DNA from 2 places in the Kaistia nematophila genome. Region 1 is predicted to be linked to the other one. Evidence: predicted binding sites of a transcription regulator. Region 1 holds the regulator's gene; the other holds the start of a gene.

Region 1 (3,682 bases):
TCCGCTACGGCAAGGAGCGCCAGCAGGTCTTCGGAGCCCGCCGGATCAAGATCGCGAAAGAAATCCTGCGTCAGCCGTCGCTTGCGCTCGAATTCGCGCGCCAGGGGCTCGAGGCAGACGAACTCGCGACCGTGCTTGAAGCCATGCCGATCCTCAGAGCGGCGCTCCTGGCCAGGGCCACCGGGGCCCTGCTTTCGGGTCTCCTGCCCTCCGACCTCGGCACAGGGCGCGCCACCGATTGCCGGGAATCCCTGCATGATAACCCTTAAGCGACTGACGCAGCCGCCGCGCCATCCCTGGCTCACCCTGCGGCGCCGTCGTCCGCAGGTGTTCGCCGTCTTCAGCTACCGCTTCGACGCGCACCTCGTACCGAACCTGCTCGCCAATATCGAGCCGATCGTCGATGGCTGGGTGGCGTTCGACGATCGCGCCGCCACGGGCGTGTTCAGTTCCGAGGCGGGCCGTCGCCGCATCCTGCTTCAGGAGGCACGAAAGGCCGGCGCGGACTGGATCCTCGCCGTTGACCCGGACGAGCGCTTCGAAGCCGGCGTGCGCTCCCGGATCAGACGACTGATGGCCGAGTCCGGTCGCGTCGCCTGGGGTTTTCGCTTCCGGGAAATGTACACGCCGACGACCTATCGCATCGACGGCATCTGGGGGAAGAAGATCCGCTATTGCCTGTTCACGATGTTCGACCCGGCCGAGCGCACGGACACGGGGCTGCACGACCTCTGGTTTCCCAGGGACGGCGGCTTCCAGACAAGGCATTGCGACCTTGACCTGTATCATCTCAAGATGATTGCCCCCGCACGCCGTCTGGCGCGGCGCGACCTCTATAATTTCCTCGATCCGAACCGCGCCGACCAGCCGATCGGCTATGACTACCTGGCCGAGGAACGGGACGCCGCCTTCGAGACGATCCCGCGCAACCGCCTCTACCACCCCGCCCATGTCGACGATGGCGGCCTATGGATGCAGGATCTCGGCTCGCTCCGGAAACATCCAATCGGCGAATAGGATACGCCTGCGGCCACCTCCCACGCCGGGGTCGACAGCAGACGACGACGCCCCGCCACGCCGTGCCCAACCGCGTGGGCCACCCTAGTCGCGCGTCCCGCGCGAACCCGGCCGCGCATCGCAAGCCATCGCCTTGCAGAACACATGGGGAACAGCTATCCTGTTCGTGTTTTGTACCTTGGCGATTCTGTCGTCATCCCTGGCAAGATTGGCAGCGCGAGAACGAGATGCTCACCCGGAAGCAGTATGAACTCCTCATGTTCATCCAGGAGCGCCTCAAGGAAGCGGGCGTCCCTCCCTCCTTCGACGAAATGAAGGACGCGCTGGACCTGCGCTCCAAATCCGGCATCCACCGCCTCATCAAGGCGCTGGAAGAGCGCGGCTTCATTCGCCGCCTGCCCAACCGGGCCCGCGCGCTGGAGGTCGTCCGCCTGCCGGAGACGATGACGCCGGCGATGGCGCGGCCGAAAAAGCAGGCCTTCTCGCCCAGCGTGATCGAGGGCAGCCTGGGCAAGTCCCGTCCGGTGGAGGACGTGCACGAGGCCGGCGAGCCGGTGATCATCCCGGTCATGGGCCGGATCGCCGCCGGCGTGCCGATCTCGGCCATCCAGACCCAGAGCCATGTGATCGCCGTGCCGCCCGACATGCTGCGCGGCGGCGAGCATTTCGCCCTCGAGGTGCGTGGCGATTCGATGATCGAGGCCGGCATCCTCGACGGCGACACGGTGCTGATCCGCAAGAGCGACAATGCCGATTCCGGCGACATCGTCGTGGCGCTGGTCGACGAGGAGGAAGCGACACTGAAGCGGCTCCGCCGCAAGGGCGCTTCGATCGCGTTGGAGGCCGCCAATCCGGCCTATGAAACCCGCATCTTCGGACCGGACCGCGTCCGTATCCAGGGCAAGCTGGTCGGCCTGTTGCGCACCTACTGATCCGCCGGCTCCGCTTGATAGGCCGGCATCCAGGGACGCCGCACCGGCGGGTAGGCGGCGCGGATCTCGAAAGCGACGGCTGGGCGCGGCGCGGCTGCGGCTGTGGTTTCCGGGGCCTCGGCCGGTGGTTCTGGCGCGAGCACGTCCTCGTCGTCGGCATTTCGCTCGACGATGTCGTAGCGTGACGAGCCGCGTCCCGATGCGAGCCCGACGAACTCATCATCGGCGCCAGGAATTGACGGCTTCTGAGCATCCAGTTTCGAGGAATCTGGCTTCGGCGCATTGGGCACCGTGGCTTGCGGCGCCGGGCCCGGGGATTCCTCCTTCTCCGCGAACGACAGTGCGATCGAGCCTGAGCGCGCCAGCACATGGCGGTCTATGACGGCGGCATGGCGGGCGCAGTTTTCGGGCGCGGCGAGAGGTGTCACCACCAGCGAGGCGCGCCGGCAATCCTCCTCGAAGGCCGATCGGTCGAGCGCCAGCGCCACCTGCCGGCCGTCGGGCAACATTCCCACGCAGCCCGACGCATCGCAGCCGCCCGCCTGAACCACGCCCGCCTCCCTGGCGTCGCGGCCGTCACCGTCCGAACGCAGCCATATCTCGCTGATGAAGCGGTCCGGATCGCCCGCGACGATGCGATAGGCGCCATCCTCGCCACGGATCGCCAGCTGCTTTCCATCCGCGGCGACGAGGATGCCGGGCCGCGCCGGCATCAAGGCGAGTGCGGTGCCGAGCAACATCGGCAGGAGGCCAAATAGCCGCCAGCGCTCGTGCCAGAGCGCCAGCCAGACGAAGCCGGCGACGAAGAGGAGCAGCGCGGCGGCGCCCGGCATGGCCGCGCCGCCGGATTGACCGGACCAGAGGCTGACCGTCGCCGAGACGCCGAGCATGCCGCCGATGCCCCAATCCATCACCCAGAGCGGCAAAGCCTCGAGCCCGAAGGGCATGGCGAGCACGGAGAGCAGCGCGAAGGGCATGACGAGAAAGTCGGTCAGCGGCATCGCGGCGACATTGGCGAGGATCGACAGCGGCGCCATGCGCTGGAAGTGATAGAGCGCGAAGGGCGTGGTGCCGAGGCCGCCGAGCAGCGACGTCACCGCCATGCCGCCGACGAACAGGGCGAATCGCCGGGGGACGGCCGCCGCCCCGCTGCGGTTCCCAACGAGGCCGGGTTCGGCGCGGCGCCTGCGACGGTCGGCCAGGATCTCGAAGCCGGCGACGAGCGCCACCGTGGCGGCGAACGACATCTGGAAGCTGGCGGAAAGGATGCTCTCCGGCGTGATCGCGAGCACCAGCAGTCCGGCGAGCGCGACATTGCGCATCGAGATCGCGCGCCGGTCGAGCAGGACGGCGAGGAAGACGATCGAGGTCATGATGAAGGAGCGCTGCGCGGCGACGTCGAGGCCGGAAATCAGCAGGTAGAAGCCGCTGACCAGCAGCGCCGCGATCGCCGCCCACTTCTTGATGGGCCGCCGGAGCGCCAGCGACGGGATCAGCGCCAGCCCGGCCCTCACGCTCCAGAACACGACGCCGGTCACCAGCACCATGTGCAGGCCGGAGACCGAGAGCACATGCGCGAGGCCGGAGAGGCGAAGGTCGTCCTCGGTCTTCTCGGCCAGCCCGCCGGCGTCGCCGATGATGAGCGCCGAGGCGATGTAGCGGCTCTCGCCGTCGAGGCCGGCGACGATGCGGGCGCGGATCGCCTCGCGGACGGCCTCCAGCGGCTGGCGCAG
Region 2 (3,682 bases), on a different contig from region 1:
TGCCAGAAGTTGTCGGAGGTGGCGATGCGGATGATCTTGTCGTCGGAGAGGCCGGCGATCTTCTTCCAGAGGCCGAAGGCTTCCTCGTCGTCGTGGTAGACGGTGACGCAGAGCTTGTCCTTGGCGAGGCCGAACTCCTTGGTGACCAGCGTCCAGGCGAGCTCGATCGCCCGCTCCTTGAAATAGTCGCCGAAGGAGAAGTTGCCGAGCATCTCGAAGAAGGTGTGATGCCGGGCGGTGTAGCCGACATTGTCGAGATCGTTGTGCTTGCCGCCGGCGCGGACGCATTTCTGCGACGTCGTGGCGCGCGGATAGGGCGCGGCGGAACGGCCGGTGAAGTAGTCCTTGAACTGGACCATGCCGGCATTGGTGAACATCAGGGTCGGATCGTTGCGCGGCACGAGCGGGCTCGACGCGACGATCTCGTGACCGTTCTTCTGATAGAAGCCGAGATACGCCGACCGGATGTCGTTGACGCTGCTCATGAACTGACCCGCCTGCTACAGTGGGGGCGCGCATAGAAGGCGCCCCGCCGAAGGAATTGTGCGGGCGTTTGTAGCGACCGTCCGTCGGACTGTCCAGAAAACGCGTACGCCGTCCTTAACGTCGCGCGCGACGGCGCCATTCAGGCGCTGCGGCCGTCATAGGGCGTAACAGTCACGGCGGCGAGATCGACGTCGTCGAGGCAGCGCACATTGACCGCCACCATCGCCGAACCGTCCGGCGCGGTGCCGCGCCCGAAGGAGCCGACGCCGCAGGTCGAGCAGAAGAGATGGTGGATGCGGCGATGGTTGAACTGGTAGTCGGAAAGGGAATCAGCCCCCTGCTCCAGCTCGAAATCGCGGGCCGGCACGAAGGCGAGCCAATGGCCGCGCTTGCCGCAGATCGAGCAATTGCAGGAAATCGCCGCGCCGAAGGCGCCGCGCGCCGTGAAGCGGACGCGCCCGCAATGACACCCGCCGCTGCGCGTCTCCGGATCCATCGCCGGCTCGGACATTCCCACCCCTCCCCGTCTTGTTCTTTTCACCGGCACAGCCGGAATTGTCACCAGCATAGCCGAGCGCGGATGACGGCGACAGCCGCCATCCGAAGCGACGGATCGGAACGATCACGCCTCCATGGCGTCGTCGCTGTCATCTCCCTCGCCCTCGGGCGAACCCTTGGTGAGCTGGTCGGCAATCAGGCCGGCGTTCTGGCGGATCGCCAGTTCGATCGCGGCAGCCGCCTTGGGATTGTCGCGCAGGAACTGCTTGGCGTTCTCGCGGCCCTGGCCCAGGCGCTGGCTGTCATAGGAGAACCAGGCGCCCGACTTCTCGACGATGCCGGCCTTGACGCCGAGGTCAATCAACTCGCCCATCTTGGAGATGCCTTCGCCATACATGATGTCGAATTCGACCTGCTTGAAGGGCGGAGCCAGCTTGTTCTTGACGACCTTGACGCGGGTCTGGTTGCCGACCACGTCGTCGCGCTCCTTGATCGCGCCGATGCGACGGATGTCGAGGCGGACGGAGGCATAGAACTTCAGCGCGTTGCCGCCCGTCGTCGTCTCCGGATTGCCGAACATGACGCCGATCTTCATGCGGATCTGGTTGATGAAGATCACCATGGTGTTCGACTTCGAGATCGAAGCGGTGAGCTTGCGCAGCGCCTGGCTCATCAGGCGCGCCTGCATGCCGGGCAGGCTGTCGCCCATCTCGCCCTCGATTTCGGCGCGCGGCGTCAGCGCGGCGACCGAATCGACGACGAGCACGTCGACCGCGCCGGAGCGCACCAGCGTGTCGGTGATCTCGAGCGCCTGCTCGCCCGTGTCGGGCTGCGAGATCAGGAGATCATCGAGATTGACGCCGAGCTTGCGGGCATAGACCGGGTCGAGCGCGTGCTCCGCGTCGACGAAGGCGCAGATGCCGCCGTTCTTCTGCGCTTCGGCGATGGTCTGCAGCGCCATCGTCGTCTTGCCCGACGATTCCGGCCCGTAGACCTCGACGATGCGGCCGCGCGGCAGGCCGCCGATTCCGAGCGCGATGTCGAGGCCGATCGAGCCGGTGGATACGGTGCCGATCTCGACGGCCTTGTTCTGCCCGAGGCGCATGATCGAGCCCTTGCCAAAGGCTCGCTCGATCTGGGAGAGCGCTGCGTCCAGCGCCTTCGACTTGTCCATGGTGGCCCCTTCGACGAGACGGAGAGAAGATTGAGACATTCCGGGCTCCTTATTCCACACCGCTCGGAAGTGAGCAAACAGGGACAATGTACATGTTTTGTTCTCATGTTCAAGAGGGGAACAAAGCAGCATCGACGCTATTGCCGTGGACCCGATCGTTGCGGCGACGATACCGGGCGCCGCCTCCGGATGCGGCGGACGAAGGGGGCGCCAGGCGCGCGCCAGTCACCTCCCGAGGGCGCCGCCTCGACGGCGCCCGCCCCATCCGGCTGGCCGCCCCTACGTCGTCAGGCCGCCATCGACGGTGATGGTCTGGCCGGTGACATAGCGCGCCAGCGGCGAGACGAGATAGGCGACCGTGCTGGCGAGCTCCGCCACCTCGCCATAGCGACCGGCCGGAATGCGGGCGATGCGCTCCGGCGTGCTCGGCAGCGAATCGATGAAGCCGGGCGCGACCGCGTTGATGGTGACGCCCGCCTTGGCGAGCGTACGCGCGGCGACCGCCACATAGGCGGAAAGCCCGGCCCGCAGCACGGAGGAAGAGGCGAAGTCGCCGTCCGGACGGGTGGCGGCAAAGCTCGACATGGCGACGAAGGAGCCCTTCGCAGCTTCGAGATCGGCGCGCGCCGCCCGCAGCAACCGCACGGTCGGCAGCAGGAACATGTCCTGCGCGGCGCGCCAGTCCTCGTCGTCGAGATCGAGCAGCTTCTTCTTGGCGCTATGGCCGCTATTGGCGACGATGACGTCGATGCGGCCGGTTTCGGCGCGGGCACGCTCGACCAGCGCCTCGAGATCCGCCGCGACGGTGACGTCGCCGCGAACCGCAAAGCCGCCCAGTTCCGCCGCCAGCGCCTCGACGCCCTCGGAGCGGCCGAGCAGTCCGACCCGGAAGCCGTCGGCTGCCAGGCGTCGGGCGATGCCGGCGCCGATTCCCTTGCTGGCGGCCGTGATGAGAGCGGTCTTCGTCATGCCTGGAACCTCTTGCTGCCGGTGGCGGCGACGCCGCCCCGGTTCGATCGATCGGGCGATGATATGACCCGCAAACCGCGCCGCCCGCAATCGAGGCGCCGCGACACGTGCGCCGATCATGGCGAACGCGCGATCCAGGACTTGCCGAGAACCGGGGCAATCGGCCATGGTCCGCCTTTTCGCGGATGCGCTTCGCCAAATCCGGCGCCGCCCGCCCCCTCAGAACGGTGATTCTCAGAATGTCCAAGTCCGATCTCATCATCCTGTCCGACGAAGTCGCGGCGGCCAAGGCCGACGGCAAGCCGCTGGTCGCGCTGGAAACGACGATCGTCACGCATGGCATGCCCTACCCCGACAACGTCGCCACGGCGCGCGCCGTCGAGGACATCGTCCGGGCCAATGGCGCCGTGCCGGCGACCATCGCCATCATGGACGGCAAGATCCGGGTCGGCCTGACGGCGGACGAGCTGGAGCGTCTCGCCGGCCTCAAGGACGTGATGAAGGTCTCGCGCGCCGATCTCGCCTTCGCGCTCTCGACCGGCCGCCCCGGCGCCA

Evidence for each region. Region 1 encodes LexA, which represses DNA repair genes until DNA is damaged. Its sites were predicted from a motif close to TGTTCNNNNTGTGTTCNG; they were not measured.
Region 2: recA (recombinase RecA) is a predicted target of LexA. The motif match lies at 2,246-2,263, and genes of this name have one in related genera.

Annotation. Positions count from the first base shown of each region.
Region 1 is NZ_JAPKNK010000008.1:157,686-161,367, reverse strand. It holds gene OSH07_RS18175 (glycosyltransferase family 2 protein) at 1-269, shown strand, start outside; gene OSH07_RS18170 (glycosyltransferase family protein) at 256-1,017, shown strand; gene lexA (transcriptional repressor LexA) at 1,245-1,949, shown strand; gene OSH07_RS18160 (ComEC/Rec2 family competence protein) at 1,943-3,682, opposite strand, start outside.
Region 2 is NZ_JAPKNK010000003.1:136,478-140,159, forward strand. It holds gene alaS (alanine--tRNA ligase) at 1-485, opposite strand, end outside; gene OSH07_RS09185 (GFA family protein) at 626-997, opposite strand; gene recA (recombinase RecA) at 1,109-2,197, opposite strand; gene OSH07_RS09195 (SDR family NAD(P)-dependent oxidoreductase) at 2,438-3,127, opposite strand; gene OSH07_RS09200 (pseudouridine-5'-phosphate glycosidase) at 3,367-3,682, shown strand, end outside.